3 regions of the Bacillus sp. DTU_2020_1000418_1_SI_GHA_SEK_038 genome follow, and region 1 is predicted to be linked to each of the others. Evidence: riboswitches for the same ligand, from Rfam matches in the RefSeq annotation. Region 1 holds a riboswitch; each other region holds the start of a gene.

Region 1 (13,178 bases):
TTCTATTTCAACTTCCGCGAAGAAAGAAAAATGAGGTAGGTGAATGTTTAGCCCAATTAAGAGAAGGTTATCCATTTTATCAAATATTATCAAAGCTTCAGTTTAACCGACATCTTATTGGCTATGTCTTTTTTGCTGAACAGCATGGCGGTTTGGCACAGGCATTCCAAGAAGGCAGTGAAATGATGCTTAAAAGAGACAGGGACTTGGAAAAGCTGAAAAAACTGCTTGTTTATCCCGTATTATTAATTTTTATTACGTTAGTGTTATTCATCTTTGTTGATTATATGATCCTTCCTAGATTTTCTTCATTATTTTCCTCAATGAAGCTAAAGCCAAACTTTTTTATGAACGCAGTCACGTTCTTTAGCAATATAATGCCTCTCTTCTTCGGTTTATGCACCCTTTTCCTTGCTGTTCTTTTCAGTTACTACCTTTTACAATTTCGGAAATTTTCTCAAGTCAAGCAAAAGAGTATACTCGTTTCAATTCCAGTAGTGGGTTTGTTTTTAAAATTATTTTACTCACATTATTTTTCGATTCAAATTAGTTATTTATTATCGGGTGGTTTGTCTATTCACGAGGCATTAAGAATGTTTGAGAAAAATGATAAACAGCCTCTCTATCAAGAGCTCGGGGCTGACATTATTGATAGTCTTCGAAGGGGGGAGAGGCTAGAAGATATACTGATAGGCTATTCTTTTTTAGAAATAGAGCTTCCTCATATTATCAGGCATGGCCAGAAAAACGGGAAGCTCGATCAGGAGCTGGCTTTCTTTAGCAAACATTGCTTAACGCTAATTGAAGAGCGTTCAGAAAAATTACTAAAGACCATTCAGCCGATTTTGTATTCTGTTATTGGTGTAATGATTGTATTTATGTACTTAGCTGTACTATTACCAATGTTTCATTTACTGGAGGGATTTTAATATGAAGGTATTGAAAAACGAAAAAGCTTTTACACTGATTGAAATGATGATTGTTCTGCTTGTTATTTCTGTTTTACTAATTATTACGATACCAAATATTACGAAGCATAATTCCAAAATTAACAGCAAGGGGTGTGAGGCATTTGTCAAGATGGTACAAGCCCAGGCGCAGGCTTATGAAATTGAAAAAAAATCACCGCCAGCAGATATTCAAGCACTTGTTGATGCTGATTATATTAACGATAAGGAAAGAACCTGTCCAAATGGAACTGAAATTACAATCTCAGCTCAAGGAAAAGTATCAACTGTTGAAGAAATGGATTAAGCAATATGGTTAGCAAACAGGGAGGCTTCACTTTAATAGAGTCTTTATTTGTCTTAAGTGTATTTCTCATTATTGCCTCTGTACCCGCCTTTCTATTAAAGCCCCATTTTATCTCCTTTGAAAAAGAAAAATTCATCTCACAATTGAAAGCAGATCTTTTCTATGCTCAACAATATGCTCTATCCCATCATATTGATGTGTATGTTCATATTCTGCCGGAAGAGAGTAAGTATGTCGTACATGAAAAGCTTAGTGCCAACTACTTGATTGAAAGAGAAATACCAGAAATGATTACAGTACAAGAGGAGTCAATGAAGCTCTACTTTCAGTTTCAGTCAGATGGGAATATTAATAGATTTGGTTCCTTTGTCATATTTGCGGGAAGGGAGAAATATCGGTTTATGTTTTATATTGGAAAGGGAAGATTTTATGTTGCAAAAGAATGAAGGGTTCTTTTTGCCTGAGATGCTGTTGACTCTATCTGCATGGCTCGTTAGTACAACCATTTTTATACCCTTAATAATGAATTTAATGGATCAATCTGTTCAACTTCGGCAAGAATTTGACAGCACTAAAGCTTTATATGAGACATTGCTAAAGGCTCAAAAGGAAGATTTACAGCCTCAATCAGAATTGATTACGATCAATCAAACTGTTTATGAAATATATGAAGGGACTTCAGGGGGAAACGCTGAACAGGAGGTTTGCGTTAAATATGAGGATGTATTCAAGAAGCTACAGACGAAATGTGAAATATATGAATAATAAAGGCTTTACAATGCTAGAAATGTTATATGCCTTTTCCATTTTTCTGCTTGTTGTTTCTTTTTTTCCACTAATCTTTAAATATTTCATGGGAAATGATCAGCTGGAGGCACGTCTAAAAAGAATGGAATGGCATGTATTTGTCAATCAAATAAAGAAGGAGCTTCGATTAGCGGAGGAAATAATTGTTTCAGATAATAGGCTGGTATTTACAAAGCATGGTCAATTAATACTATATGAAAAGCATGGAACTAATTTACGAAGGCGGGTTGATTTCAAAGGACATGAAATCGTCCTTCAGCAAGTAGATTCATTCCAATTTTCTCCGATACGTGATGGGGTAAAGCTGACGTTGACTGATCATTATGATCAAAAGTACTCCGTATTATTATATTCCTTTATAAGTTTGGACGAAAATTATGCTCCAGAATGAAAAAGGATTTACCTACCCGCTTACCTTTACAATTATCTTGCTAGTTGCGCTTCTGCTTACAATGCATATTGAATTTTATTTAACAGAGATTCGTTTTTTACAAGAATCACAAACTCTTTTGAAACAAGAGTATTATTTAATAAGTTCTCTGAAACGGATAGAAGATATTTTATTAACGGAGGATGAAGATCAGTACACTGGTGTTTTTTCTTTTTCCGATGGAGAAGTCCATTATGAAACGGCTAAAATAACCGATACTTTATTGATGTCAACATTTAATTTACGCATCGGGACAAATATTGAAATGCTCGCCTATGGGTATTTTGATAAGGAGGAAGGTAAAATGATAAAGTGGATCGAAAAAAATTGAATTTCTTTGCAAGATGATGCAGTTGAATAAATATGTTATTAGAGGACATACTTGAATTGAAGTTATTAAATAATAGAATCAGGGTGCATCATATGAAATCGAATGACTATGTTAAATACATTACCGAAACTGTTGTCAAGTATATTGATCAGCCAAAAGATGAGCGCAAGAAAAGCAGATTAGAGAAGAAGGATATTAAAGAACCATTCTTATATCGGTGGTTCGGATTGATCCCTTATGTCCTCTACTTTAATTTAAAGAGGAAAAAAGAAAACAAATATGAAAAGAAACCGTTCAAAATTTGAGCGGTTTCTTTTTACGTCTAGCTCCAGCACCTAGCCCCTCGAGGTCATAAGCCAATCCGTCAAAAAGGTTAAAGAACAACCTTTCTGCCGGATTGTCTTATGCTTGTCGGGGCTGATCAAGGCGCTTCCGCTTTTGTTATTACACAGCCATATCAGTTAAATAAAACAATCCTCCATTGACAATGGATATTTTCACCTTAGGCTCGTATTGTTCCTTCAAGGCCGTTTTTTCAATTTCATAACTTTCATCCTTTTCTTCTGCCTCTTCATAAAAATGCTCAAGTAGATTTAGGTCCTTGTCCCAGCGCTCTCTAGCTTTTATAGCCCAAGAGTGATCCTCTTGTTCAATTTGATATTTTAAGAAATTTTCCACTCTTGAGATTCCGCTTCTTGGCATAATTAGTGGGGAAAGTGTAAATGAATAGTCTGGAATTTTCGGTGTTAGCTGCAATTGAAGCAACCTATCATGAAAATTTTCAACCATTTGTCCATTTATTAATTGAAGTCCAATTGATTTAAATACGTCCCTTTTTCGATCACATTCATAGGAAATGCGGACATTCATTGCAAGCCATGGCCTCAAAGGGATTTGTTGCCCAGGTGTCTGATGATGGTTTTCATATAATCGAATATAACCCGCTAAGCTTTTGGTTGTTTGAAAAATTTGGTGCAGGCGCGGCGAGCCAAAGTGAATGCTTTCTCCTTTAATATGTTCCGGAGCTTGCTGCGGGTTAGTTATTAAAGTAAGCCTCATCGGATTAGGCATTCCTCCGGTTTTCTCCAAGTAATGCCAGTAGAATGGTCTATTCATAAGTTCTTTATCAAGATCAATCGTTAGTTGGACAGTCATGTAGCCTTGCCCATTTTCTGTAATTTCACAGCCGTTTGCATGGAAGTATCTTTCAAGAAATTTATGAATTTCTTGTTGCTGCATTTTGTTCACCCTCCCGCATTTCTTCAGCAAATTGAATCATCGATGTTAGGTTCTCCATTTTTATTCTCATTTCACCCTCTGAGGCAGATTTACCGAATATATCAATTAGGTGATCCTCAACATTTCCGAAATCCAGCTTAGAAAGAATATCATCTAAATCGCCAATCACCTTTTCGAAAAGATTAATTTTCTCGTACAACAGCTTTAATACATGTTCTTCAACAGTATCCTTTGTAGCAAAATTATAGATCATGACATCCTTTTCCTGTCCAAGACGGTGAATACGCCCAATTCTTTGTTCGAGCCTCATTGGGTTCCATGGCAAGTCAAAATTAATGATGTGATTACAAAACTGAAGATTAATCCCTTCACCGCCTGCTTCTGTTGCAATCAGCACCTGAGCGTTTTTTTGAAAAAGTTCACGCATCCAGTCTTTCTTGCCTCTTTTAAACCCTCCTCGAAAGGGTACTGAAGTGATGCCATATTGCTTGAGAAACCATTGAAGATACATTTGTGTTGCCCGATATTCTGTGAAAATAATAACTTTATCGTTAATTTGCTGAATTAATTCAAGTGCTTTCTCCGCTTTAGAGTTTTTTTGTACGGCTTCAACCTTTTCAACTAAATATTGAATTTGCTTTTGATAGGCGATAGTTGGTTCTTCTTGTCTTTCTAGCATGTTTTTTAATGTATAATAAACAGCTTCACGGCTGCTGCACGCCTCGCGCTGAAGGGTCATCACGGAAAATTGGCTAGAGCTGATCCAATTGCCATCTCGCCGCAAGTTAGTGACTGCTTCATAAAGATCTCTTTCTTCTTTTGAAAATTCAATAGGAATCGTTTCAACAACTCGTTTTGTCCACTCGATGCCTGTATCAGCACGCCGATTGCGAATCATTACTTTATTCACTAATTCCTTTAAATGCTTGTCATCATCTAGGTCACGAGCATCCTTACTGTATTTTCGATAAAAAGCAGATTCATTTCCTAAATGGCCGGGCTTTAATAGCGAAACAAGATTAAAAATTTCACTGATGCGATTCTGAATAGGTGTAGCTGTTAAAAGCAAGCAAAACTTCTTTTTTAAATTTTGTACAAACTCATAGTTCTTGGTTTTATTATTTTTGAGCTTATGTGCTTCATCTATAATGATTAAGTCATAATCTTGCTTATTAATAATATCTCTATGAGGATTCCGTTTAGCCGTATCAATAGATGATACAACCACATCACACTGCTCCCAAACATAGCTTTTCCTCTGGGTAACAGCTGGAATGAAAAACTTGGTGTTTAGTTCAATGGCCCATTGAGTTACAAGAGAGGCCGGTACAAGAATTAATACTTTTTTGACTAAGCCGCGTATCATGTATTCTTTTAATATTAATCCTGCTTCTATTGTTTTTCCTAAACCCACTTCATCTGCAAGAATGGCTTTTCCATTCATATTTTCTACTACTTGCTTTGCCACCTCCAGCTGGTGAGGCAATGGAGTAAGACCTGAAAGATGCTTAGGGGCCTGCAGACCCTCAAATTCAGGGATCGTTGTATGATTTTCAACCTCTATCGCTAGTTTATAAAGTTCCCAGTTCCCCCATGGTCCGTCCTGCACGATTCTTGTTAAAAAGTCCTCCTGCCATGAAGAATCAAATTCAATATTTACTGTCATAAAACTTCTCCTTTGAAAGCTGTCTAGCTTTAGCGCCTGCCTCAGTTATAGTGGACATTTGGACCATCGAGGCGCTTTCCGCATTTCTTTTATATGAGAAAAATATTAACCATTGCTCAAATAGGTTTCTAATGGTAGGATAATAATAGCTTTGAAAGTTTTGAAATTTGCCACAACCACTTAGTTTAACGAGTGATTTTATTAAAGGAAAAAGGTTTCAAATTGGATTCAAGGCTAAAAAGTATGTTTTTAAGGAACGTATTTGCGTTTAGTATGACCAATTTGGAAAATTTTATAAATACGGATGATGATAAGGGGAGAGACTACATTTTGTAGCGCCGAAGGAGCAAGCAATTTCAGTTGTGAATCTCTCAGGCAAAAGAACCCTTGTTTGACGTAGCTCTGGAGAGTGCTTCTTAATTAGGGAAGCCACCAAAGGGGAAAGCCGGTTATCGGTAAACTTTCAGGTGCAAGGACAGGGATCTTCTCTATTTTAAGGGGGATTTCTGCCCTTTTTTAGTGTCTGTAATATGTCTAGCTTCTGTGTCTAGGCGCTTACCGCATTAAATTGGCGAATTTCTAAACTTTTAAAAAGGATAAAAAGGGGGACAAGTGAATGTCACAGTTAAAACGTACACCATTATTCGATGTTTACAAAGACTATGGTGCGAAGACAATTGACTTTGGCGGCTGGGATCTGCCTGTTCAGTTCTCTAGCATTAAAGAGGAGCATGAGGCAGTTCGTACAAAAGCTGGGTTGTTTGACGTATCCCATATGGGTGAAATAGAAGTAAAAGGCCCAGACAGCCTAAACTATCTTCAAAAAATGATGACAAATGACATCTCAAAACTAAAAACTTTTGGTGCCCAGTACACAGCCATGTGTTACGAAAATGGCGGGACTGTTGATGATTTACTTGTCTATAAATTTGCAGATGATCATTATTTGCTAGTTGTAAATGCTTCTAATATTGAAAAAGACTATCAATGGCTCACAGACCATCTTGAAGGAGATGTGACAATCGAGAACCTTTCCGACAAGACGGCTCAGGTTGCTATTCAAGGTCCGTTAGCGGAGTCTGTTCTTCAAAAGCTGACTGCTGAAACAAATTTATCAGATATCGGTTTTTTTAAATTTCAAGATCAAGTCGATATAAATGGCAAAAAAGCTCTTGTTTCCAGAACGGGTTATACAGGAGAAGACGGCTTCGAAATTTATTGCGATGCCAATGATGTTGTAGCTATTTGGAAGGATATTTTAGAAGCCGGAAAAGAAGAAGGGGTAATCCCTTGCGGATTAGGTGCCCGTGATACATTGCGCTTTGAAGCCAACCTTGTACTATACGGCCAAGAAATTTCTCCGGAAATTTCTCCACTTGAAGCGGGAATCGGTTTTGCCGTAAAAGTGAATAAAGAAGCTGATTTTATTGGTAAAGAAGTTCTTTTAAAACAAAAAGAAGAGGGTTTAACAAGAAAATTAGCTGGAATTGAAATGATTGATCGTGGAATTCCGCGTCATGGCTATCCGGTATTCAAAGGTGAAGAGCAAATTGGAGAAGTAACAACAGGTACACAATCTCCAACTTTAAAGAAAAATATCGGCTTGGCCTTATTAAATACCGAAAATACGGCAATTGGAACAGAAGTTGAAGTAGAGATTCGCGGGAAGCGCCTAAAAGCAGTTGTGGCAGCGACGCCTTTCTATAAAAAAGGGAAATAACAGGAGAGGAGACATAATAATGAAACATCGCTATTTACCGATGACAGAGTCAGATAAAAAAGAAATGCTTGCTACAATCGGTGTGAACTCAATCGATGAATTATTCAGTGATATTCCTGAACGAGTAAGATTTAAAGGTGAATATAACATTAAACCTGCAGCAACTGAAACAGCATTAATGAAAGAGCTTTCGTTAATGGCACAAAAGAATGCTGATCTTAAGAGCAATACCGCTTTTATTGGAGCAGGTGTTTATGATCATTACATGCCTGTAATTGTTGATCATGTACTTTCACGTTCTGAATTCTATACAGCTTATACACCATACCAGCCAGAAATCTCTCAAGGAGAGCTTCAGGCAATCTTTGAATTCCAAACAATGATTTGCGAATTAACAGGTATGGATGTGGCAAACTCTTCTATGTATGATGGAGGAACTGCTCTTGCTGAAGCTGGAACGCTAAGTGCTGCTCAAACTCGCCGTAATAAATTATTAATTTCGAGCGCAGTACATCCAGAATCAAAAGAAGTTGTAAAAATGTATGCAAAAGGCCAAAACATTGAAGTTGTTGAGGTCCCACATAAAGATGGTGTAACTGATGTCGATGCATTGAAAGAAATGATCAATGATGATATTGCTGGGGTAATCGTTCAATATCCAAACTTCTTTGGAAGAATTGAGCCAATGAAAGAGCTTGAAGAAATTATTCACGCACAAAAATCATTATTTGTCGTATCAAGCAACCCGCTAGCACTTGGAGCACTAACACCTCCAGGAAAATTCGGTGCTGATATTGTTGCTGGAGATGCGCAAGTTTTCGGAATTCCGACAGCATTTGGCGGTCCTCACTGCGGTTACTTCGCTGTTACGAATAAATTAATGAGAAAAGTTCCTGGACGTCTTGTTGGACAAACAGTAGATGAACAAGGGCGCCGCGGTTTTGTACTAACGCTTCAAGCGCGTGAACAACATATCCGCCGTGAAAAAGCGACTTCTAATATTTGTTCAAACCAAGCGTTAAATGCTCTTGCTGCATCAGTAGCAATGACGGCATTAGGAAAGCAAGGCGTTAAGGAAATGGCTATAGCTAATATTCAGAAAGCCAATTATGCTAAAAAAGCATTTAAAGAAAATGGCTTTGAAGTAGTATTTGAAGGCCCGTCCTTTAATGAATTTATCATTAAATTAAATACACCTGTAAAAGAAGTAAATCAAAAACTTCTAGAAAAAAGTATTATTGGCGGATATGATTTAGGCCGTGATTACTCTGACTTAAAGAACCATATGTTAGTTGCTGTTACTGAATTAAGAACGAAAGAAGAAATTGATACTTTTGTTAAAGAAATGGGGGAGTACCATGCATAAGGATGATCAAGCACTCATTTTCGAATTAAGCACACCTGGCCGCATCGGTTATAGTCTCCCGGAAATGGATGTTCCGGAAACTGATATTAATGAACTGGTTCCAGCGGGCTTTCTAAGAGAAGAAGAACCAGAGCTGCCAGAAGTATCTGAATTAGATATTATGCGTCACTATACTGCACTTTCTAATCGTAACCACGGGGTTGACTCTGGTTTTTACCCGCTTGGTTCTTGTACAATGAAATACAATCCGAAAATCAATGAAAATGTGGCACGTTATGCTGGATTTGCTCATTTGCATCCGCTTCAGGATGAAAGTTCTGTTCAAGGTGCTTTAGAGTTAATGTATGATCTTCAAGAGCATTTAATTGAAATTACGGGTATGGATCAAGTTACACTTCAGCCAGCAGCTGGCGCTCATGGAGAATGGACAGCTTTAATGATGGTCCGTGCGTTCCATGAAGCAAATGGTGATTTTAAACGTACGAAAGTAATTGTTCCTGACTCAGCACATGGTACAAACCCTGCTTCCGCTGCGGTTGCCGGCTTTGAAACAATTACTGTTAAATCGAATGAAGATGGACTAGTAGACTTGGAGGATTTAAGACGAGTAGTAGGCGAAGATACTGCTGCACTTATGCTTACTAATCCAAATACATTAGGGCTGTTTGAAGAAAATATTCTTGAAATGGCAGAAATTGTTCACGGTGCAGGCGGAAAGCTTTACTATGACGGAGCTAACCTAAACGCTGTTATGTCTAAAGCACGCCCAGGAGATATGGGATTTGACTTAGTTCACCTTAACCTGCATAAGACATTCACTGGTCCACACGGCGGTGGCGGTCCTGGTTCAGGCCCTGTAGGCGTTAAAGCAGACTTAATTCCTTATCTTCCAAAGCCAGTTTTAGTTAAACAAGGCGATCAATTTGTATTAGATTATGACCGTCCTCAGTCTATTGGACGTGTGAAGCCTTATTACGGAAACTTCGGAATTAATGTCCGTGCCTACACGTATATCCGTTCAATGGGTCCAGATGGCTTAAAGGCAGTAACTGAATATGCAGTATTAAATGCAAACTATATGATGAGAAGACTTCAAGGCTCTTATGACCTTCCATTTGATAGACATTGCAAACATGAGTTCGTATTAAGCGGAAAGCGTCAAAAGAAACTTGGCGTTCGTACACTTGACATTGCGAAGCGTCTGTTAGATTTCGGCTACCATCCTCCTACTATTTACTTCCCATTAAATGTGGAAGAATGTATCATGATAGAGCCGACTGAAACTGAATCTAAAGAAACTCTCGATGCCTTCTGTGATGCAATGATTCAAATTGCAAAAGAAGCAGAGGAGAATCCAGAAATCGTTCAAGAAGCACCTCATAGCACGGTCATTGGCCGTCTTGATGAAACAATGGCTGCTCGTAAGCCAGTGCTTCGCTATCAAAAACAATAATATATATATAAAAGACCTCTGCATAGAAAATGTGCAGAGGTCTTTTGGCACTGACTACAGCTTTTCGTATTATTTTGTCTTAATTTTACCAGACCATTTTTTAAATCCGCCTTGAAGATGTGATAGGTCTTTATAGCCTTTACGATGAAGAAACTGGGCAGCTCTGCCGCTTCTCATGCCGCTTTGGCAATATAAGTAGACAGGCTTGTCAGGTCTAAGCTCCTTCAAGCGCATTTTCATCTGTGATAGCGGAATATTTCGAGCTCCTAGAATATGTCCATTCTCAAACTCATTTGGTTCACGGACATCAATTAGCTGGGCTTTTCTGTAGCCCTCGCGAAATTGTTCTTCTGTCAATGTCTTGACAATTCTCTTCTGGTATAACCATGTTATTAGGGAATACGTAAGAAATCCGCCTGCCATGATTAGAAGGAAATATAGTGTTTCCAAAATGTCTTTCTCCTTTCGCACTAAAGCTTGCCTTCTCTATTATATAAGTGTTCTATAAGACGAGTAAAGGAAATCAGACAAATTCCATGCAAAAATCATGCTGCTTTGATTTTTAGCTTTTTTTTGATAGACTAAAATCGCATACATAAATGAGAAAAAGAGGTTAATGCAATGGCAAAAGAAACTTGGCGTTTTATTGATTCAGGTGCTGGTACCCCATCTTTCAATATGGCACTGGATGAAGCATTGCTTGATTGGCATAGTGAAGGAAAAATTCCTCCGACAATTCGCTTCTATGGATGGAATCCTGCAACTCTTTCAATTGGTTATTTTCAAAAGGTTGATAGAGAAATTGATATGGAAGCTGTTAAGCATCATGGCTTAGGATTCGTCCGCCGGCCAACTGGAGGAAGAGGCGTCCTGCATGAGCATGAGCTTACATATAGCGTAATTGTATCGGAAGAGCATCCGGAAATGCCGAAAACAGTTACTGAAGCTTATAGAGTTATTTCTGAAGGCATTCTTAAAGGATTTCTCCATCTAGGAATGGATGCATATTTTGCAGTTCCGAGAACGGAAGAGGAAAAGGAATCTTTGAAAAATCCTCGTTCTGCCGTTTGTTTTGATGCTCCTAGCTGGTATGAGCTTGTTGTAGAGGGAAGAAAGGTAGCTGGAAGCGCACAAACTAGACAGAAGGGCGTTATTCTTCAGCATGGCTCAATTTTACTCGATATTGAAGAAGACAAGCTCTTTAGCCTGTTTAAATACCCAAGTGACCGGGTGAAGGAACGGATGCAAAAGGCTTTCAAAAATAAGGCCGTCGCAATTAATGAAATTAGTAAAGAAAGAATTACGCTTGAGCAGGCAAAAGAAGCATTTCGGGTAGGGTTTGCTGAAGGGCTTGATATTGAATTGGAGCCATATGAGCTCAACATGGATGAATTAGCATATGTGAATAAAATTGCAAAAGAGCGCTATGAACAAGATGAATGGAATTTCAAACGATAAAGGCGGGCCAGATGGCACCGCTTTTTGTTTATCTTCAAAAAGGTTTAATTCACCATTTTGCTCCTCATCCTATGTTAAAATATTCAGTAAAGAAAAAAGATAAAGGAGATTATAGGTGTGAAAGAGATTAAAACCGTATCCATCATAGGCTTAGGGGCATTGGGGATCATGTTTGGTCACTATCTGTCTAACAAAATGCCAAAAGAGAATCTAAGAATTATTGCTGACAAAGGACGAGTAGATAAATATCAGAGGGAACAGGTTTACTGCAATAATGAACGTTGCGATTTTCAATATGTAACACCTGAAGAGCAGGTAGACCCAGCTGATCTGCTAATTTTTACGGTAAAAAATGAGGGACTATCTGATGCAATCCAAGCCTGCAAAAATCATGTAGGGGAACATACGATTATCCTATCTGCATTAAATGGCATAACAAGCGAGGGGATTATTGGTGATGCATACGGAATCGATAAGGTTCTATACTGTGTGGCACAGGGAATGGATGCCGTTAAGGCAGGGAACCAATTGACTTATGATCATATGGGGATGCTTTGCTTTGGTGAACAATATTCAGACGAAGAATCAACTGAAAAGGTCAGAGCGGTTGCGGACTTCTTTGATAGAAAGGAATTTCCTTATCAAATTATTCCTGAAATGTATAAACATTTGTGGAGTAAATTTATGTTAAATGTCGGTGTTAATCAAACCGTTGCGGTCTATGAAGGCAATTATGGCGAAATTCAAAGACTAGGAGAAGCAAGAGAGACGATGATTGCTGCGATGAGAGAGGTAATGGTTCTATCTGAAAAGGAGGGAATCCATTTAACTGAAGCGGATATCGAGTATTGGTTAGACGTCTTAAGTAAATTAAGCCCAGAGGGAAAGCCATCGATGGCACAGGATTTAGAGGCTAAGCGCTTCAGTGAAGTTGAACTTTTCTCAGGAACTGTTTTAGCATTAGGGAGAAAGCATGGGATTTCGACTCCGGTAAACGAAAAGTTCTATAACCGTATCAAAGCAATTGAAAATGAATATTAAGCTTACGTTTAATTGCTCGTGATTTGTATGATACACTCGGTCAGAAATCATTAGTAAGCTTCAGGTGAAAAATAGGATTGAGGCGATTAGCATCGCAGAGGAAAAGGGCTGGATTTAAAACAAACTAAAAATAGCAGCAAAGACCAAAGCTATGGTTCTTGCTGCTATTTTTTTAGTTTATAAATTAAAACTTCCAACATCTTAATAGGAGTTGGATAGCATCTTCTAATTCATTTTCACGAATTCCAGCAAAACCAAGAACAATTTGCGCGGGAATCTCATGTTTTTTTTCTAGTGAGTAATGGGATAATGGATAAACCTTCATGGCATTCTCAGCTGCTTTTTGAACAAGTTCCCCCTCACTCATGCCATTATTAACAACGAGAACGATATGAAGGCCAGAGTGTTCACCA
Region 2 (13,178 bases), 1.3 Mb from region 1:
GATGTGATTGATTCATCCTATGCTCCTGGAGTTAGTGCACCTTCGCCTTTTGGTCTTGAGCCAAAGATTGTCCGTTCATTGATTCGCCATATCATTTCAAATGATAAAATCCTTTCATTCGATATTTCCGAAGTAAATCCAGCCGTTGATGAAAACAATAAAACCGTTGCACTAGCTGCCCAGTTAGTCAATGAAGCCATCATGAACTTTAATATAAAATAGGCATCTTAGGGGGTAACATATGAATTTGGAACTCAATCAAATCACAACTGTCTTTCTTGCCGTAGCTTTGTTAATGATAGGCGGAATGCTGCTTAATAAACTTCCATTTTTAAAACGATTCTGTATTCCAGCACCAGTTGTTGGCGGATTATTATTTGCAATTCTTGTAACCGTTTTAAAACAAACAGGAATTCTTACGATTACCTTAGATACCTCACTGCAAAGCCTTTTCATGCTAACATTTTTCACAACGGTTGGTTTAGGCGCAAGCTTCAAACTAGTAAAGCTTGGGGGGAAACTCCTTGTAATTTACTGGATTGCCTGCGGCTTTCTAGCCTTGGCTCAGAATTTTATTGGGATTTCTCTTGCTAATGTACTTGGTTTAGAACCGCTGCTTGGCATTATGGTTGGGGCTGTTTCCATGGAAGGCGGCCATGGGGCAGCAACAGCATTTGGCGGAACCCTGGAAGAACTAGGAGTCAACTCAGCTCTATCAATCGGGCTTGCTGCAGCAACATTCGGTCTTATTGCCGGAGGATTAGTCGGCGGTCCTACTGTTAAATATTTAGTGACTAAGTATAAATTAAAGCCTACTGAGTCGGATGAAATGGATGAAGTGGCAGCTGCAAAAGAAATGGGAGATACAGATAGCATGAATTCACAAAAATTCATGACCCAAATTCTGATTATTACATTGTGTATGGCTGCAGGCTCTTACTTAGGCGAGCTTTTTTCAAAGGCAACGGGCTTTGTGCTGCCAAGCTATGTAGGTGCAATGTTCTTAGCCGTTATCGTCAGAAACATCATTGATAGCATTAAAAAAGATGCGATTGACATGAAGAGCATCAATTTAATTGGGGATGTGACGTTAGGGATTTTCCTTTCCATGGCGCTCATGAGCATTAAGCTATGGGAAGTGGCGGATTTAGCATTGCCAATGCTCATCATCGTCTTTGTACAAGTCATCTTTATCGTGCTTTTCAGCATTTTCGTTTTATTTAAATTGTTAGGCAAAAACTATGATGCGGCCGTTATGGTTGGAGGCTTCACTGGTCACGGACTAGGCGCCACTCCAAATGCGATGGCCAATATGTCAGCGATTACGGCACAATTCGGTCCTTCCAGGAAAGCATTCCTCATCGTTCCGATCGTAGGTGCATTCCTGATTGATGTATTCGCCATGCCGATTATTATAACAAGTATTAATTTATTTAAATAAACAGACTATTGTTACGCTATCACTTTCCTGAAATATGGATACTAAAAAAACGTCCCAGAATTCTGGGGCGTTTTTTAGGGTTTAGTCCTAGAAAAGGCTATGGATACAATGCAGTAGATAAAATTAAGGTTAAGATAGAATAGATTTTTATTTAGTAAGAGGGCAGGAGTGTATTTTCCCCGCCCTTTATTACTCAGCCTAGATTAAAATATTTTTATACTTTTTTAACAAATTCGGACTTTAATTTCATAGCACCAAAGCCATCAATTTTGCAATCAATATCATGATCGCCATCCACGAGACGGATCCCTTTAACCTTTGTTCCAACTTTGATGACGGATGAACTTCCTTTCACTTTAAGGTCTTTAATGACTGTAACTGTATCCCCATCGTTTAAGATGTTTCCATTCGCATCTTTATAAACCTTGACGTCTTCATTTTGGGCCTCAGATTCTAGGTTCCATTCATAAGCACATTCCGGACAAATAAACAGACTTCCATCTTCGTATGTATATTCTGAATTACATTTTGGACAATTTGGCAAATTCGACACTAGCCATTTCCCCCTTCATTATTATTCTAAATACTCTTTGGTTTCATCGCCTACAAGTATATTGGATAATTAGTAAAGTTTCCACTAAACTTCATAAATGCTGTTCTTAGTATGTTATTATCACCGGCCTTAAATACCATGAACCTTTTCATGACTACTGTTTTCCATCTTAAACTACTAAAACAAGCCTCATGAACCATTCATGGCTGCTGATTTCCAACTTAACCAGCATAAACGAGATTCATGAACCCTTTCTGGCAAAAAAAGACCAACCCCCGCATTAAGAGGGCTAGTCTATTAGCTTATGGAATCATTCGAACGGTCACAATTCCATCGATTTGGTTAATGATATCTTCCAGACTCATAATAACTTCATTATCTACTTTATTATCAATATCAATAATCGTATAAGCAAAATCGCCACGGCTTCTATTGACCATGTCAGCGATGTTTAAGTGATAGTTTGATATAGCAGATGTAATCTTTCCGACCATGTTTGGAATGTTTTTGTGGAATGCCGTTACACGCTGTTTTCCGGTATAAGGAAGGGTAGCATTTGGGAAATTCACAGAGTTTTTAACATTCCCTGTCTCTAGGAACTCCTTTAGCTGGCGCGCTGCCATAATCGCACAATTCTCCTCTGACTCTACTGTTGAAGCACCAAGGTGAGGGGTAGGAATCACGTTTTTCATTTTCATTACATTTTCATTTGGGAAATCTGTCATGTACTTTCCTACTTTTCCGCTTTCAAGGGCAGCTGCCATATCCTTTTCATTCACTAATTCACCTCGAGAAAAGTTCAAAATATAAACATCGTCCTTCATTAAGCTAAAGGTCGCTTCGTTGAACATTTCTCTTGTATCTTCCGTTAATGGAACATGGACGGTAATATAATCAGATTCTGCAAAAAGTTGTTCAATAGTCATCGCCCGCTGGACTTTGCGGGATAACTTCCAGGCAATATCAACAGAGATAAATGGGTCAAACCCAATGACATCCATGTCTAACTCAATCGCATCATTCGCCACAAGGGCGCCGATCGCTCCCAACCCAATGACGCCTAGAGTTTTCCCCTTAATTTCCTTCCCAACAAATTGCTTCTTGCCCGCTTCCACAAGCTTTGGAATTTGTTCACCTTCTCCTGCTAACGTCTTAACCCAGCTCACACCGGCAAAAAGATTACGAGATGCAGCCATTAATGAGGTCAGTACCAATTCTTTCACCGCGTTGGCATTAGCACCTGGTGTATTAAATACAACAATCCCTTGCTCCGTGCACTTATCAACAGGAATGTTATTCACGCCCGCTCCTGCTCTTGCAATAGCCTTTAATTGATTACCCAACTCCACTTCATGCATGTTAAAGCTGCGAACGACAATTCCATCTGGATTTACACTGTCATTATCGATTGTGTAATGATCATGATCATTTTTAAATACCTTTAATCCGCTTTCTGCAATATTATTCAACGTCTTGATCGTTTTCACTTTGTTTAACATCGTTGTGCTCATCTTCATATCTCCTCTTTTTTTAATATACTTTTAATCTATTAACAAAATGGGGAAAAAAAAAGAGACTGGTGTTCTCCAATCTCATCCGACGTCAAAAATAACAAATAGCACGATTCATTTGTTATTCTTCTGTCCTTTTGCCTGAGATTTTGAACCCTTCGGCGCTGCAGTCAACCTGCAGTCTCTCCAGAAGCTGCTCCTGTTATAGTGCAACCCATAACAATCATAGCCTTCTTCATATTTAATTATTAATAATTTTTCGAAAAATCCGTACATCTACAATAATCGAAATTAAAGACATTATCAACTATTTTTTCCTGAGCCATCCCCCCTGAATATACACAAAGAGGTAAGGGATTAGTTTCCCTTACCTCTGCCCAGGCGAACGGCTAATCGATACTATGTGCTCCCCCACGGTTATCCGTTTTCGCCAGTTACACATAGCCTTTGAAATTGATTACAGGATATCAGATTTTACAGAATCCTTCAACCATTAATTTCACGCTAACGCCCTTTGCTCTGATTTTTTTCCAAAATCCCCACAAATTTAGTGGAGGCTGGCGATAGTGGAACACTTTTTAGAAAGCAGACACCTATATCCCGTTTTGGTATTTCCTCAGTAAGCTGAACCTCAAACAATAGCCCTTTATTTAAATATTCCAGAGAAAATTCTTTCGTCACACAGGCAATCCCTAAATTTATTTTTGCAAATTCCAAAAGTAGTTCATGTGAACCTAATTCGAATTCAGGCGATATTTGTATCCCTTTGGAAAGCAAATAATCCTCAACATAGTTTCTGGAATTTGATTTATCTAGAAAAATTAAAGGCAACTTGACTAGTTTCTGAATACTGACAGCTTCAGATAATAGACCCTTATATTTTTCTCCGCAAACAAAGATATCGTGGACTTCAAGGCATGGCCTTAACTCTAGCGCAGGATCATCAATCGGAAAATTACAAACAGCTACATCGACCTCTCCCGATTTTAGCAAAGAGCAAATTTCTAATGTCGTACCATTCACAATCTTAAATTTAATATTGGGATAATTACTGTGAAAAGCCTCTAAGTACGGAAGTAAAAAATATCTGGAGATCGTGTCCCCAACACCAATCTTTAATTCTCCCGTAGTTAAATTCTTAAATTCAAGTATTTTTTCCTCTCCCACATCTATTAAATTAATGGCTGAATGAATATATTCAAATAAAATTTTGCCCTCAACAGTGAAAGTTACCCCTTTAGGAGTTCGATTGAAAAGGCGTGTATCCAATTCTTTTTCTAATTGCATGATGGATTGACTAACTGCAGGCTGTGTCATGAAAAGCTCTCTCGCCGCCTTAGAAAAACTTTTGCACTTTCCAACTGTACAAAAAACCTTATAGAAATCTAATTTACTTACCATATAACCACCCCTTATATCCACTATTAGATATATTAATTTTACTTATATCACTAAAGAGGTGTATAGTACAAGAGGATAATATGGAAATTAAGCCTAACAGTTATAAGGAGCGATTATATTGGAAAGAGTAGTTGGAACTGTTGTTAGAGGCCTTCGTTGCCCGATCATTAATCAAGGAGACAATATTGAAGAAATTGTTGTTGATAGTGTGCTAAAGGCTGCGGAGGTTGAAGGCTTTAACATTCAAGATAAAGATATCGTGACGATTACAGAGTCGATCGTTGCCCGCGCTCAAGGGAATTATGCGACAATCGATCATATTGCACAGGATGTAAGTTCAAAATTTGGTAACGAAACTGTTGGAGTCATCTTCCCGATTTTAAGCCGTAATCGCTTTGCTATATGTCTTCGCGGGATTGCAAAAGGGGCGGCAAAGAAAGTTGTATTAATGCTTAGCTATCCGTCTGATGAAGTAGGCAATCACTTAGTTGATATTGATTTACTTGATGAAAAGGGCGTTAATCCATGGACAGATGTTTTAACCGAGAACCAATTCCGTGACCTTTTTGGCTATAATAAGCATACTTTTACTGGTGTTGATTATATTGATTACTATAAATCGTTAGTGGAAGAATACGGAGTTGAATGTGAAGTCATCTTCTCTAATAACCCGAAAACGATTTTAGAATACACAAAAAATGTTCTGACTTGTGATATCCATACAAGATTTAGAACGAAGAGAATCTTAAAAGCGAATGGCGGAGAAAAAATCTACAGCCTTGATAATATTTTGGCGGAATCTATTAATGGAGCTGGATTCAATGAAGAGTATGGTCTTCTTGGATCCAATAAGGCAACAGAAGACAGCGTGAAGCTTTTCCCACGTAATTGCCAGCCAGTCGTTGATAAAATCCAGCAAATGCTCAAAGACAAGACAGGAAAAGTTGTTGAAGTGATGGTATACGGAGATGGTGCTTTCAAAGATCCTGTTGGTAAGATTTGGGAGCTTGCGGATCCAGTTGTTTCACCTGCATACACATCCGGTCTTGATGGAACTCCTAATGAAGTAAAGCTAAAGTATCTTGCTGATAACAACTTTGCTGATTTAAAAGGGGAAGAGCTTAAAAAGGCAATCTCCGAATTCATTAATAACAAAGAATCTGACCTTGTAGGATCAATGGAATCTCAAGGAACGACCCCAAGAAAATTGTCTGACCTGATTGGCTCACTATCTGATCTAACTTCAGGCAGCGGGGATAAGGGAACACCGATTGTCTTTATCCAAGGGTATTTTGATAACTATACAAAATAAGACTAATTAAATTTAAACTAGATGCCAAGCAGTTTACAGCATCTAGTTTTTTTCATTATTAATGCATCAATTTTTTTAAGCTCTCCCTGTATCATGATTAACGAATATAAAGTGATATTTCACCCATTCCCTCAAATTTTGAAGTCAAATGATCGCCTTTCGTTAACAAGATCGCCTCTGTGATTCCTCCAGTGAAGATGATAGAGCCTTTCGGGATTTTGCCCTTTCCTTGGCAAAATAGCATATTGGCTAACATCGCAACAGAGTTGGCCGGATTGCCTAACACATCCGCACTTGTCCCGCTAGCTTTTATTTCCCCATTTATAGATAGTGTTACCCCAATCTTTTCAAGATCGAATTGTTTAGGATCGAAAAAGTCATTTCCAATAACAACCCTAGAGGCTGATGTATTATCTGCAACTACATCTGGCAGCTTAAACTTAAAATTTTCATACCGGCTATCTATGATCTCAAAAGCAGGCAGAATTCCCTTCGTTTTTGCCATCACTTCCTCGCCTGTAACTGCCGGTCCTTCAATATCCTCAGCAAGTATAAAGGCAATTTCCGCCTCCACTTTCGGATGAATAAATTCCTCTATGAAGATTTCCCCTTTTTCATGTACTCTCATATAGTCAAACACAGCCCCATAGATCGGCTGGTCTATATTCATTTGCTTCATCTTTGCTTCACTGGTTATGCCCATTTTATAAGCAAAAAAATTACTTCCCTGATTCTTCTTTATTTGGATTAGCTCGTCTTGAACAAGATAGCCCATAGATAAATTAAACTCAGGAATTTGAGAAGTAATACAGGGAACTGCATAATTGTTTTCTTCTGCTTTTACTAGCATTTCAGCAAGCTGTTTGTAATTTATCAAAAGAATCCTCCTATCCCAATTCTACATCTCGCTTTTTAATTGGTCTCCGACTGCATAATAATTTTTAGGAACTTCGTTTACGTAAACACGAATGGTCGATAAAGGGGCACCAAGTGATTCATGAACCGTACGGGCGACATCGCGAATGCATTGTTCAACTGCTTCTGGTTCTCTTCCCTCGAGCAGGGTAATTTGAATAATCGGCATCTTGCTTCCTCCTTCTATTAAAAAAGACGGCATTACCTCCATTTGAAGTAATGCCCATCCATTATTAAGCGGCTTTGCTATTTTGACTATTATTTTTTGACCTATTAAACATTAATTGATCAAGTGCAAACATTTTACTGCCGTTGATTGCAAGGAATACAGCCATCGCTAAGAAAGCTAAATCTAATTCATAACCTGCCATTTGGCCATTGCCTAAAAAACCAACAGCTAGCTTCACTTTGAAGATCGCACCAACCATTAATAGTGATAATAAAATGGACACGATTTTAGTGCCTAACCCGATGACTAATGCGATTCCGCCGACCAACTCTATGAATGCTACTGCATAAGCGAGCGCCCCTGGTAAGCCAATACTATCAAACCATCCAACAATATTTTCAATGCCTCCCTGGAATTTGACTAACCCGTGTATAAAGAAACTAATCCCTAAGATTACTCGTAACATCAACGTACTTGCTTCAATTTTATTTGTCATTTTATTTCCTCCATTTTTTCAATTTATCTATCGCTTCATTCTGACTTTTTTCGTAAATATGTCTCAGCCAAATTGCCAAACACTATGACTAAGATTTCCATATCGGTAGCTGCGATGTAATAGTTTTGCTGTTTGCTGATCATCTGCCGCACCCATTGCGTAGAAGATCGGCACAAAATGCTCATTGCCATAAGGCGGAACTGCTAAACTAGCGGCAGGTGCTAATGACTGATACTTGTAAAGTGATGCTAGGTCCCAATTTTTTAAATGACTTGCCAGCCACTCTTCAAAATTTAATGCCCAATCATCCACTTCTCCATTATCTGCCCAATTCAGCGCTCTTAGATTATGAACCGTTCCCCCACTGCCGATGATTAAAACATCCTTCTTCCTTAACTCCACTAAGGATTTCCCAATCTTATACTGTTCCTCTGGTGAAAGCGACGGATTAACTGACATCGAGATGACAGGAATGTCGGCATTTGGGTACAGTAATCTCAGAACTACCCATGCTCCATGATCTAAACCGCGATTGGCATCAACTTCATAAGAGATCCCCTGTTTCTCAAATAACTCTTGAATTTCCTTCGCAATCTCCTGATCTCCCTTTGCCGGATATTGAATGCGAAACAATTCTTCAGAAAATCCGCCAAAATCATAGATTGTACTATATTGATCGACATTGCTCACTTGTTGAGCACTTGACTCCCAATGAGCTGAAAATAAAATAATCGCCTTTGGCCTTGGCCATGTGCTGCCTAAATCATTTAAAAACTGCGTATATTCATTTGTCTCAATGGCTATTAATGGCGCTCCATGAGCAATAAAATATGACGGAAGCATAAAAAATCATCTCCATTGTGTGTAATCTGTCATTTCTTTAATGAATCCTGCAGCCACTTCATGTAATCCTGAAAGTTTTGCAAAGATACGGTATGTCCTTCTTGATACGTTTTAAACGTGACACTTGCACCTAATGCTTGAAAATACTCTTTATTTGCGACTCCCCACTCATATGGCAGTATTTGATCCATTTCCCCATGAGAAATAAATAGGGACATATGATGCACTGGTTTTACGTTATAATCCTCTTTGACGAATCCGGGAATGTATCCGCTTAAGGCAATAATCCCCTTGATTCTCTCCCCTAATGTCAAACCGAGTGTCATCGAAAGAATTGCTCCCTGGCTAAAGCCCATTAAGTAAAGCTGGCTTGAGTCTAAAGGATACTGATCGGCTGCATAATCAATAAAACTTGTCACTTTACTAATCGCTTGATCAAATACCTCTCTATGCGGTCTTCCATAGCCTTGAATCGTAAAGAAAGCAAATCCGGGCGGATGCTCCAAATGACCCCGAAGACTAAAAATAAAATACTCTTCTTCTAACCCCTTTACCAATGACAGCATGTTTTGCTCGTTGCTTCCAATTCCATGCATCACAAAAAGGGCAGGATAAGTTTTATTAGGAGCAATCTCTTTCGGTCGATGAAGCTCATAAACCATCGGTGAATTCAACTCTCATCATCCATTCTATTTATTTTTATATTTCTAGTAGCTTCCCTCTATTGCTCAGCCCTAATCAACAAATTGATGTTAATTGCTTTTGTTTCTAAATAGATATATTAGATTCATATAAGAATACATATAGATAAAAAAATAAAACTAAACAAGTTTTTGTATTCCTATATGAATATTAATTATTCATAGGATAACAACCTCTATAGTAGATTGTCAATTATTTTTTTGCTAAGATAGAATTATGTTTTTTATTAGGAAACATTAGAGGGTGGTTCATTTGGAAATTGGATCAAAGATACGTGCCATACGTAATAGAAAAAAAATTACCATAGCCCAAATGTGTGAGGGCACCGGATTATCTAAAGGATTTATAAGCAATGTGGAAAATAATAATACATCTCCATCCATAAGTACTTTGCAAACCATTGCAGGCTTTCTTGGGGTACCTTTACCTTACTTATTACTAGAAAAACAGCAGCATATGAGAGTAGTAAGGAAAAATGAAAGAACGTATTCTACTTATAACAATCTGAAAATAGAGCATGTGACATCCAATGGCGGTCTAAGAATGATGCTGGTGGAATTTCCTCCGGGAGCTTCGATGGGGGAAGCAAATGCCCATGAAGGGGAGGAAAGTCATTTAGTACTGGAGGGAAAAGTTCTTGCTGAGCAGGGTGAGGACTCAATCATCGCAGAAGAGGGAGATTCCTTCAGTTGGAATGCCAGCTGCCCACATTTTGTGAAAAATATTGGAGATGGAAAAGCAGTTGTTCTAATATCTATCTATTCCGATACTGAGCTCAATGATATTTTCTAATTATTGCGGTCAGTTTCTATATTAGCGATTAATAATGATTACCAGCCTTATGCATGCATGCGAACGGGTTTTATTCGGGACGAATAACGTAGAGAGCAGGTATGCATAAGGCGGTTTGAACGAAACTAAATTCATAAACAAAGCCAATAAAAAAACTGCACCTCCAGTTGTTAGTTTCTGTGTCTAACAATTGGGGTGCAGTTCAATAGCGGTCACTTTTTTTCCATGATTGCAAAGTAACCTATCTGTAATCAATTTTCATCGATGAATGGTTACTGTTTTCGTTGTTTCAACTGTTACTTTTCCACTCTTAATCACATACAGCCTTGTTGGGATATCTATAATTGCATTTGTAACAGACTCGGTATCAAGTAATATTAAATTGGCTGTTTTTCCAACTTCTATTCCATAGTCATCTAAACCCATAGCCTTGGCCGGATTGGTCGTAATCATAGGCAAAACAGTAGGAAGATCCGATGCACCGCCTAAATGAGCTGTCGGAATGGCAAGCATGGCTGTTTGAATCAAGTCACCTGTTCCATAGGGTGTGAATGGATTACGAATATTATTAGTTGCAATACACATGTTCACGCCGCCGTCCCGCAGTGCCCGAATAGGCGTTAAAGTACGGCGAACATTGTGTTCATCGTGTCTTCCACCTAAATGAAGGTCTGTCGCAGGTAAACTCATGACACTTATTTGTGCCTCCGCCATTTTTGCAATAATCGGTTCCAGCCTCTCCTTAGGCAGTGCCCCAAGAGCTGTTAAATGTCCAACCGCCACTCTGCCAACATATCCTTCAGCAATTGTTTTCTCACAAACATATTCAATCGAAATCCCATCTGCATCATCTTTAAAGTCTTGATGGAAGTCTATCGGCTTATTGTATTTTTTTGCAATTTCAAACACAAGATCAATATGCTTATCCCATGGTGTATCATTATAAGGAATTCCGCCGACTACATCGGCCCCCATATCCATTGCCTGATACATCATTTCCTCTGTTCCAGGAGCCTTTATTATGCCTTCCTGGGGAAAAGCAACTACTTGAATATCGACTAAATCTTTATACTTATCCTTAAGCCCCATGATGACTTCAAATCCAGTCATACCTTGTGAAGGATCAAATTCAGAGTGTGTACGAATATTTGTCGTTCCGTTTTTGATCAGCAATTCAAGAGTTCTTTCAGCCCGATCAATAATATCTTCCTTTGTAAAGGTGGGTTTTAATTGGGCAGTCACCTGAAGGGCTTCCTGTAAAGTTCCTGATTTATTGGGGAGCCGATCCGCAATAAGGGCTTTATCTAAATGAATATGACTTTCCACCAGCCCGGGAATTAATACCTTTCCGTTAGCCTCAATAACACGTTCTGCTTCTGCATTTATCTGATGCTCAATTGCTGTAATTTTTCCATCCTTAATCGCGATATCCTTAGTCTCTTGTCCATCTTGAAGCTTTGCCTTTTTTATTAAAAGATCCATTTATTTAAACCTCCAAAATTGCTATTTAGAAACTTGACGAAAGTGCCTGCATGGTCATTTTAACAAAGCTTAGCTGACTTCCCAAGCCAAATTCCCCCATAGCTAAAAAAAAAAGAAAGGGGTTTTTCCCTTTCTCCATCTTACATGCTATTAAAATGCATCTAGCTTCACACCTTCAGATATTTCAAGCTGAGGCTCCGTTACGGCGATAATATCATCAACCGTGTATCCCTTTGCTACTTCAACTAATTTCAAGCCATCTTCAGTTACATCAATCACAGCACGGTCTGTAATAATTCGGTCGACAACTCCCATACCTGTTAACGGCAAGGAACACTCATTTAGAATTTTCGGATCCCCATCTTTGTTTACATGGTCCATAATGACGATAATTTTTTTGGCTCCATGCACAAGATCCATAGCTCCGCCCATCCCCTTAATCATTTTCCCGGGGATCATCCAATTGGCAAGGTCCCCCTTCACGGAAACCTCCATCCCGCCAAGAATGGCAACATCAACGTGTCCTCCGCGAATCATCGCAAACGATTCCGCACTAGTGAAATAAGAAGCCCCTTTTATCGCTGTAACTGTTTCTTTTCCGGCATTGATTAAATCTGGATCTACTTGATCTTCCGTTGGGTAAGGCCCAATACCCAATAACCCATTTTCAGATTGTAAAACAACTTGCTTTCCTTCTGGGATATAGTTGGCAACCATGGTTGGGATTCCAATTCCTAAATTCACGTAGAATCCGCTTTCAATTTCTTTTTCAGCACGTCTCGCAATTTTTTCCCTAATTAAGGATTTATCCGTTTTGGTCATGTTCCTCTCTCCTCTCTTTTTTACTTTTGAACTGTTAATCTCTCAATCTTCTTCTCTTGATTGCCGACAATTAATTTTTGAACATAAATACTTGGTGTGTGAATGTGATCTGGGTTCAGCTCTCCAATTTCAACTAATTTTTCCACCTCAGCTATCGTTACTTTTCCAGCAGCAGCAATCATCGGATTAAAGTTTCGGGCTGTCTTGTTATACACAAGATTGCCCATTTTATCCCCGATTGACGCTCGAACGAGAGAAAAGTCTGCTGTCATTCCTCTTTCCAGCAAGTAAGCTTTTCCGTCAAACTCGCGGACCTCTTTCCCTTCAGCAATCGGTGTTCCCACCCCGGCAGGTGTATAGAAGGCTGGAATTCCTGCCCCGCCTGCACGAATTCGTTCAGCCAAGGTTCCTTGTGGGACAAGCTCTACTTCAATTTCGCCAGAAAGCACCTGCCGTTCGAATTCCTTATTTTCCCCAACATAAGAACCAACCATCTTTTTGATCTGCCTATTTTTTAAAAGTAAACCAAGACCCCAATCATCAACTCCACAGTTATTGGAAATAACCGTAAGATCCTTTACTCCTGTTTCGACCAATGCCAGAATTAAATTCTCAGGAATTCCAACTAATCCAAAGCCACCAACCATTATGGTTGCCCCATCTTTAATATCTTTTACAGCATCAGAAAATGATGTAAGAATCGTTTTCATTACTTCTCAGCCCCTTTAATTTATTTTTC
Region 3 (6,980 bases), 2.2 Mb from region 1:
GCAATTTCCAAACCAGGCTTTGTTTGCAGCAGCTTAACAAATACATTTGCTGCAAATCGCATGATAATTAAACCGATAAATCCTCCGGCAAAAATGACAATAAATTTTCCTCCGTCAAGGCCTCCAATGTTCGGCAGGCTTGTATTCGGAAGTGCTACCGCAAGAGCTACCGCTGCTAAAATTGAGTCAATCGCAAAGGCGATATCCGCTAGTTCCACTTTAAAAACAGTCATCCAGAAGCCAGCCTTTTTCTTTTCGTCTTGGGGAGTTGCTTTTTCTTTTCCCTTTTTTACGATAAGCTTTCTAAATATATGATTTAAAGCAATAAATAATAAATAAAGTGCACCAACTGCTTGAACCTGCCAGATATCAACAAGAAATGAAATGGCAAATAGAGAACCAAATCGGAATACAAAGGCCCCTGCCAGCCCATAAAATAATGCCTTTCTTCTTTCCTGTTCAGGAAGATGTCTAACCATAATAGCTAGCACTAATGCATTGTCAGCTGCCAAAAGTCCTTCTATCCCAATCAATAGCAGCAATACCCAGCCATATTCTAATAAAATCGATAATTCCATTGTTATTCCTCCATTTTTTGATTAATGTTATCTGCATCTTAATCTGCTGGTAATGCCTTTTTTGCAAACAAAAAACCTTTACCAGCAAGCGGTAAAGGTTTAATAAACAAATAAAGACCTTTACCCCGAATAGGTAAAGGTCTTGCTAACAACGATAATAAGTTGCCGACAATGCCGGGAGATTAGATCTCCGAAGTGACGACTTTGCCGTTAAAGCTACTCCCCTTTAGGAGAAACTATTTAATTGATACTTTAATCATAATTGAAATAAATGTCACTGTCAATGATTTTACAACCTAATTATATTGTAATCCATAACGGCTAGTTTTCTTTTTCGTGATGATATGCTTTTCGTCAATACGCTTTTCGATTTCTTCAAGCTGATCTCTGTCTCTAAGAAGCTCTTCTCTGTTTTTTCTGATTAAATTTGATAATGTTACTCTTTTTCTGCTCATTGTAATATCTCCCTTTATTCATGTTGTATGGTTAATAGAATGTATTCCCATTTATATACATAACCCCAAAAGCTCTTACTCAAACACGATCGTTTTATTCCCATGAACCAGGACGCGGTCCTCTACATGCCAAGAAACTGCCTCAGCGAGAACGGTTCTTTCCACATGCCGTCCAGCTATTTTTAAATCCTCTGCCGAGTAGCGGTGGTTTACTCTCAGAACATCCTGCTGAATAATTGGCCCTTCATCTAAATCATTTGTGACATAGTGGGCGGTTGCGCCGATCAATTTCACTCCCCTGTTAAAAGCGCGTACATACGGGTTCGCGCCAACAAAGGCTGGAAGGAATGAATGATGGATGTTAATAATCTGGTTCGGATATTTCGCTATAAAATTCGGAGAAAGTATTTGCATATATCGTGCTAGCACAATAAAGTCTACTTTCCCATCCAATAGTTCCAACGCCTTCTGTTCAGCTTCTTCCTTCGTTTCATGAGTTAACGGAATGTGATAAAAAGGAAGCCCATAACTTTCGACCTCATCAGCTAAGTGAGCATGATTGCTAATCACTAAAGGTATATCCACCGGCAATTCCTTAGACTTCCAGCGCCAAATTAGCTCGAGGAGGCAATGATCCATTTTTGATACAAAAATGGCCATTCTCTTTCTTTTCTTTGAGCTGCTAAGCTGCCATTCCATTGAGTGATTTTGTGCTATTTCAAGAAGATCCTGCTTAAGCCCTTCAATAGAAGTGTCAGAGTTTTGTAAATCAAACTCAATTCGCATAAAGAATCTGCCAGCCAGCGGGTCGGTTGTATGCTGATCAAAGTGAACAATATTCGCTTGATGCTCCAATAAAAAGTTGGAAACGATTGAAATAATCCCCGGCTTTTCCGGACAAGAAATTAGTAAAACGCCTCTATTTCCTTTTTCTCTTGTTGTCATTGATACACCTCAATTCCAAAATTATGCGTGAATGGCTCTTCCATCTACGGCTAATGCAGCTTCACCGATTGCTTCTGCTAATGTTGGATGGGGATGAATCGTTCTAGCGATATCCATCGATGTCGCTTCTAGAACACGGGCTAGTCCTGCCTCCGTAATCATATCTGTTACGTGTGGGCCGACCATATGGGCACCTAGCAGCTTATTCGAACCTTGTTCCACAACAAGCTTCACAAATCCATCTGATTCACCGAAAACAAGGGCTTTTCCGATTGCACGGAATGAGAATTTCCCTGTTTGTACCTCGTAACCTTGAAGCTTTGCCTCTTCCTCTGTAAGCCCTACACTCGCAACCTCAGGGCTGCTGTATATACATTTTGATACCAATGTCGGATCAAGTGGTGCTGGGTTTTTACCTGCAATATGTTCAATCGCAATGATTCCTTCATGTGACGCTACATGTGCAAGCTGCAAGCCCCCAATTACGTCCCCAATTGCGTAAATATTTGACTCATTTGTTTGGTAGTATTCATTTGTAACGATAAACCCGCGCTCAACATTAATGGTCGTATTTTCAAGACTTATCGACTCGATATTAGGAAGACGGCCTACAGAAACGAGAAGTTTGTCTGCAGAAAACGTTTTCTCTTCTCCACGATGCTCTGCCTTAATTGTCACCCCATCACCTTTTTCAAGAGATTGAGGCAGTACCTTTGCACCTGTTACAATCTTAACGCCTTTTTTCTTCATTAAGCGCTGTACTTCCTTAGAAATATCTGCATCCTCTGTCGGAATAATTCGATCAGCATATTCAATCACTGTTACTTCTAATCCGAAATCAACGAGCATCGAAGCCCATTCAATTCCAATGACACCGCCGCCAACAATAATAATCGACTTTGGCAGTTCTTCCATTTGCAATGCTTCATCCGATGTCATGACATACTTCCCATCGGCTTCTAGACCTGGAAGTGTCCGTGGCCGTGATCCAGTCGCAATGACTATATTTTTAGGAACAAGAGTTACTTCCTCTTCCCCATTATTCAAATCTACTAATATATTTCTAGACTCTAAGATTCTGCCTTTTCCTTCATAAACATCAATTTTCCCTTTTTTCATTAGGTGCTGTACACCTTTAAACAGGCGATCCGTAATTTCTGCTTTCCTTGCCTGTACCTTGGAAAAATCAAGTCCCACTTCGGGAGCTATAACACCAAATGCTGCTGCATTTTTTGTCGTTGCATAAACCTCCGCACTTCGAAGTAATGCTTTACTAGGAATACAGCCAGCATGTAGGCACGTCCCTCCAAGCTTCCCTTTTTCAACAACCGCAGCTGTTAAACCTAATTGTGAAGCACGAATGGCCGCAACGTATCCGCCTGTACCTCCGCCAATAATGACTACATCATATTCTTTGGTCAAATCATTCTCTCCTTTGGATATATTGTGAACATTTTAACAATCAATCCCCAAATTTATCCACGCAAAAAAGGACAGAAAAAGGGTAAGATTGTTTACCCTTCTCTGTCCTTTTACCTGAGAGTTTATGCCCAAATCAATAATGGGGTCCCCTTGGGTGTCGTACTCATTTTTACGAGCTCTCCAGAGATGCGTCCCGTTGTGGTTCCTCTACCTGAGAGATTGGTTCCAAGGGTCTTTTTGGAACTTGCTCCTTCGGTGGCTTGTCGTAATGCTCTCTCCCACAACCGTCATCCGCCTATATGGAATTTTCTATAAATTTAGAATAATACTTTAGCACTGTAATGTCAAGCATTTTAACAGTATCTTAATGTTTTTTGGGAAAAGGTTCACAAAGTGTTCATTCCGGTTTGAAAAACACAAAAAAAATTTACAATAATTGCGGTTTGACAGCATATGATTTGCCTATTAGAATATTATCTTTGGGTAGCGCCCGCGTGGTTCGTAACCATCCCACGATAAAAAACTAAGGAGAGAATTGAATATGAATGTAAAAACGCTTGTCGGAAATGGCATTTTAGCAGCTTTATATATTGCTGTTTCTATGCTTATCCAGCCTTTTGGATTCACTAATATCCAGTTTCGTGTATCCGAAATGTTTAATCACCTAGTCGTTTTTAACAAGAAATATATTTTCGGAATGGTATTAGGTGTATTTTTAACGAATTTATTATTTTCACCAATGGTCGCGTACGATCTCATTTTCGGAGTCGGGCAAACACTGATTTCATTATTAATCACAATTGCTTGCTGCCGATTTATTAAAAACATATGGGCACGCATGATTGTAAACACGCTCGTGTTCACCTTCACTATGTTCCTAATTGCCCTTGAGCTCCATCTTGCCTTTGGCTTGCCATTTATGTTTACATGGCTCACAACCGCTATTGGTGAATTCATCGTGATGGCAGTTGGAATGCCTCTTATGTATGCATTAAATAAACGCGTAAATTTCGAAAAATCAATATAAAAATGAGAGTTGGCGAAAACTTGTGCGCCAACTCTTTTTTTAAGCCCTTAAAGCCTTAAACCGTAACAGGAGCAAAAAACTCGTCATAAATCGCCCGAACCGCTCGCTTCTCATCGACTTCCTTCACGCCAAACATCATGCTCACCTCAGAAGAGCCTTGGTTAATCATTTCGATATTAACCCCCGCTTTTGCCAAAGCTTTGGATGCTCTTGCTGTAGTACCAATATTGTGTCGCATTCCCTCTCCTACAACCATGATAAGCGCAAGACTGTGCTCAATCACGACTTCATCAGCTTCTAACTCTGTCCTAATTCGATCAATGATCGCTTCTTCCATGCCAGGGGTGAATTGATTTTCTCTTAAAATAATAGAAATATCATCAATTCCTGACGGTGTATGCTCATAGGAAAGACCATAGCTTTCTAATATCTCCAACAGCTTTCGGCCAAATCCAATTTCTCTGTTCATTAGATACTTACTTACATAGATGCTGCAGAAGCCTTCGTCACTTGCAATCCCAATAACCGGGCCATTTGTGTTGTCCCGCTCATAAACAATTCGAGTGCCTGGTGCCGATGGGTTATTCGTATTCTTTATATGTACCGGTATCCCAGCCCGGAATGCCGGAACAAGTGCCTCATCATGTAAAACACTGAATCCGGCATAGGAAAGCTCCCGCATTTCTCGATAGGTTAATTCCTTAATTTCCTTTGGTCTATCCACGATAAAAGGATTGACTGAATAAACAGCATCCACATCCGTAAAGTTTTCGTACAAGTCTGCTTTGATTCCGTTAGCGAGGATGGAGCCCGTGATATCTGATCCACTCCTTGAAAAAGTAAAAATCTCGCCTTCCTTGCTATAACCAAAAAACCCTGGAAAAATAACGAGGCCTGGGCGCTCACGCAGCTCAAACAAACGATCATAGGCCTCTGGCAGAACTTGTGCATGACCTGGTTCTGCACTTACTAAAAGCCCTGCTTCCTTAGGGCTTACATAAGTAGCCTCCACACCCTGTTTACGGAAATAAGCTGCAACCAGCTTAGCATTGTTGTCCTCTCCGCTCGCCTTCAGTAAATCCATGAATCTTTCAGGGTTGCTTTTGTCTGAATTTAATCGTTCAAGCAAATCCTGTTGAATGGTATGAATAATTTCCTCGGATAATTCTAATTCTTCTGCAATTAGAGCATATCTTTCAATAACAGCATCGAGTTTTTTCTTTGGATCTTTATTTTGCAAACTGAGCTCTGCACATTCAATTAAGAGATCTGTTACCTTTTCATCCTCTGAAAATCTCTTTCCTGGTGCAGATACGACAACTACCTTCCTTGCGGGATCAGAAACAACAATCTGGAAGACCTTTTCTAGTTGTTTTCCGGATGCTAAAGAAGATCCGCCAAACTTTACGACTTTCATTTTTACAACCCCTTACTGAAAAAATATATCCCTAATTTTACTCCTATTCAGAAAATAATCAAGAGTTTTTCCTTTCTATAAGGACATTTGTATACTAGTAATGGACAAAATAGGTCTAATAGCCTATTATTTATTTTTTCCATTCTAGACACTTCCGATGCTTTTTCCATTTATAGTGTTTATCTCTAACAACTTTACCCATTTTTAAAATATAATAAAAGTAAATATGTAAGAAATAAGGGAGCAGACTATATGGGGATTCTTATTGTGGACGACAACCAGGCGAACTTGTTTGTTATTGAAAACATTTTAAAACGTGCAGGCTATGATGATTACTTATCTTTAACTTCAGCACAGGAATTATTCACTTATCTCCTAAAGGATCAGCCAGTAGAAATTGGAAAACAGGCAGACATTATACTGATGGATATTATGATGCCTGAAATGGACGGAATTGAAGCATGTAAAAAACTTCAGCAATACCCACATTTAAAGGATATTCCTGTTATATTTGTAACGGCTCTTGAAGATTCCAATAAAGTTGTTGAGGCACTTGATGCTGGAGGCATTGACTATGTGACGAAACCGATTAATAAAACAGAGCTTCTAGCAAGAATTCGAGTGGCACTAAGGCTGAAATACGAGAAGGACTGGCATGTTGAGCAAGAAGAAAAGATTCGAAATGAGTTAGAATTATCGATGCAAGTCCAGACCAGCCTGCTGAGCGAGCCTGTTTATAAGGAGAACCTTCTATTAAAGGCTTCCTATTTACCTGCGTTTAAATTAGCAGGTGATATGTACTATTGGCATAGAATAAATGAACACCGTTATGCCGCCATTCAGCTTGATATGATGGGCCACGGGATATCAGCTTCACTTGTTTGCATGTTTATCTCATCTGTTTTAAGGGATTCAATTACAACCTATGCCGATCCTGAGTATGTTATGAAGGAGCTTAACCGCTGGATGAATTCTTTAAACCATCGAAACCAGCAAATTCCTTATTATTTCACGGCGATTTATCTTGTGCTTGATACGAAGGAGAAAACGCTGGAGTACGTAAATGCTGGTCATCCAACTGGATTTGCCCTAGTCAGCCAAACTGAGCTGATTGAGCTATCCAGCAATACGTGTGC

The links. Region 1 has a riboswitch for glycine ahead of gcvT (glycine cleavage system aminomethyltransferase GcvT). Riboswitches for the same ligand answer to the same signal wherever they lie in the genome.
Region 2: it holds a riboswitch for glycine, as region 1 does, so the genes downstream of both, RRV45_RS21415 (phosphoglycerate dehydrogenase) here and gcvT (glycine cleavage system aminomethyltransferase GcvT) in region 1, are expected to answer to the same signal.
Region 3: it holds a riboswitch for glycine, as region 1 does, so the genes downstream of both, lpdA (dihydrolipoyl dehydrogenase) here and gcvT (glycine cleavage system aminomethyltransferase GcvT) in region 1, are expected to answer to the same signal.

Annotation. Positions count from the first base shown of each region.
Region 1 is NZ_CP135435.1:3,004,129-3,017,306, reverse strand. It holds gene comGB (competence type IV pilus assembly protein ComGB) at 1-929, shown strand, start outside; gene comGC (competence type IV pilus major pilin ComGC) at 931-1,254, shown strand; gene comGD (competence type IV pilus minor pilin ComGD) at 1,260-1,700, shown strand; gene RRV45_RS14990 (hypothetical protein) at 1,684-2,019, shown strand; gene comGF (competence type IV pilus minor pilin ComGF) at 1,970-2,452, shown strand; gene comGG (competence type IV pilus minor pilin ComGG) at 2,439-2,822, shown strand; gene RRV45_RS14975 (YqzE family protein) at 2,915-3,127, shown strand; gene RRV45_RS14970 (YqhG family protein) at 3,267-4,061, opposite strand; gene RRV45_RS14965 (DEAD/DEAH box helicase) at 4,039-5,727, opposite strand; glycine riboswitch at 6,032-6,124, shown strand; gene gcvT (glycine cleavage system aminomethyltransferase GcvT) at 6,344-7,447, shown strand; gene gcvPA (aminomethyl-transferring glycine dehydrogenase subunit GcvPA) at 7,467-8,813, shown strand; gene gcvPB (aminomethyl-transferring glycine dehydrogenase subunit GcvPB) at 8,806-10,266, shown strand; gene RRV45_RS14945 (rhodanese-like domain-containing protein) at 10,336-10,716, opposite strand; gene RRV45_RS14940 (lipoate--protein ligase family protein) at 10,888-11,724, shown strand; gene RRV45_RS14935 (ketopantoate reductase family protein) at 11,842-12,765, shown strand; partial or broken gene RRV45_RS14930 (DNA-binding response regulator) at 12,806-12,883, shown strand; gene RRV45_RS14925 (MocR-like pyridoxine biosynthesis transcription factor PdxR) at 12,950-13,178, opposite strand, start outside.
Region 2 is NZ_CP135435.1:4,335,787-4,348,964, forward strand. It holds gene hutG (formimidoylglutamase) at 1-222, shown strand, start outside; gene gltS (sodium/glutamate symporter) at 242-1,441, shown strand; gene RRV45_RS21410 (zinc ribbon domain-containing protein YjdM) at 1,656-1,994, opposite strand; gene RRV45_RS21415 (phosphoglycerate dehydrogenase) at 2,297-3,505, opposite strand; glycine riboswitch at 3,625-3,705, opposite strand; ZMP/ZTP riboswitch at 3,874-3,953, opposite strand; gene RRV45_RS21420 (LysR family transcriptional regulator) at 4,010-4,906, opposite strand; gene RRV45_RS21425 (coenzyme F420-0:L-glutamate ligase) at 5,025-6,218, shown strand; gene RRV45_RS21430 (2-keto-4-pentenoate hydratase) at 6,316-7,095, opposite strand; gene RRV45_RS21435 (2-hydroxymuconate tautomerase) at 7,117-7,302, opposite strand; gene RRV45_RS21440 (DoxX family protein) at 7,367-7,798, opposite strand; gene RRV45_RS21445 (DODA-type extradiol aromatic ring-opening family dioxygenase) at 7,862-8,641, opposite strand; gene RRV45_RS21450 (alpha/beta hydrolase) at 8,671-9,315, opposite strand; gene RRV45_RS21455 (helix-turn-helix domain-containing protein) at 9,596-10,135, shown strand; gene RRV45_RS21460 (amidohydrolase family protein) at 10,394-11,617, opposite strand; gene RRV45_RS21465 (CoA transferase subunit B) at 11,768-12,439, opposite strand; gene RRV45_RS21470 (CoA transferase subunit A) at 12,460-13,149, opposite strand.
Region 3 is NZ_CP135435.1:731,966-738,945, reverse strand. It holds gene RRV45_RS03735 (TerC family protein) at 1-578, opposite strand, end outside; gene RRV45_RS03730 (FbpB family small basic protein) at 875-1,033, opposite strand; gene purU (formyltetrahydrofolate deformylase) at 1,109-1,978, opposite strand; gene lpdA (dihydrolipoyl dehydrogenase) at 2,000-3,400, opposite strand; glycine riboswitch at 3,590-3,691, opposite strand; PreQ1 riboswitch class I at 3,889-3,933, shown strand; gene RRV45_RS03715 (QueT transporter family protein) at 3,942-4,427, shown strand; gene RRV45_RS03710 (aspartate kinase) at 4,483-5,844, opposite strand; gene RRV45_RS03705 (PP2C family protein-serine/threonine phosphatase) at 6,097-6,980, shown strand, end outside.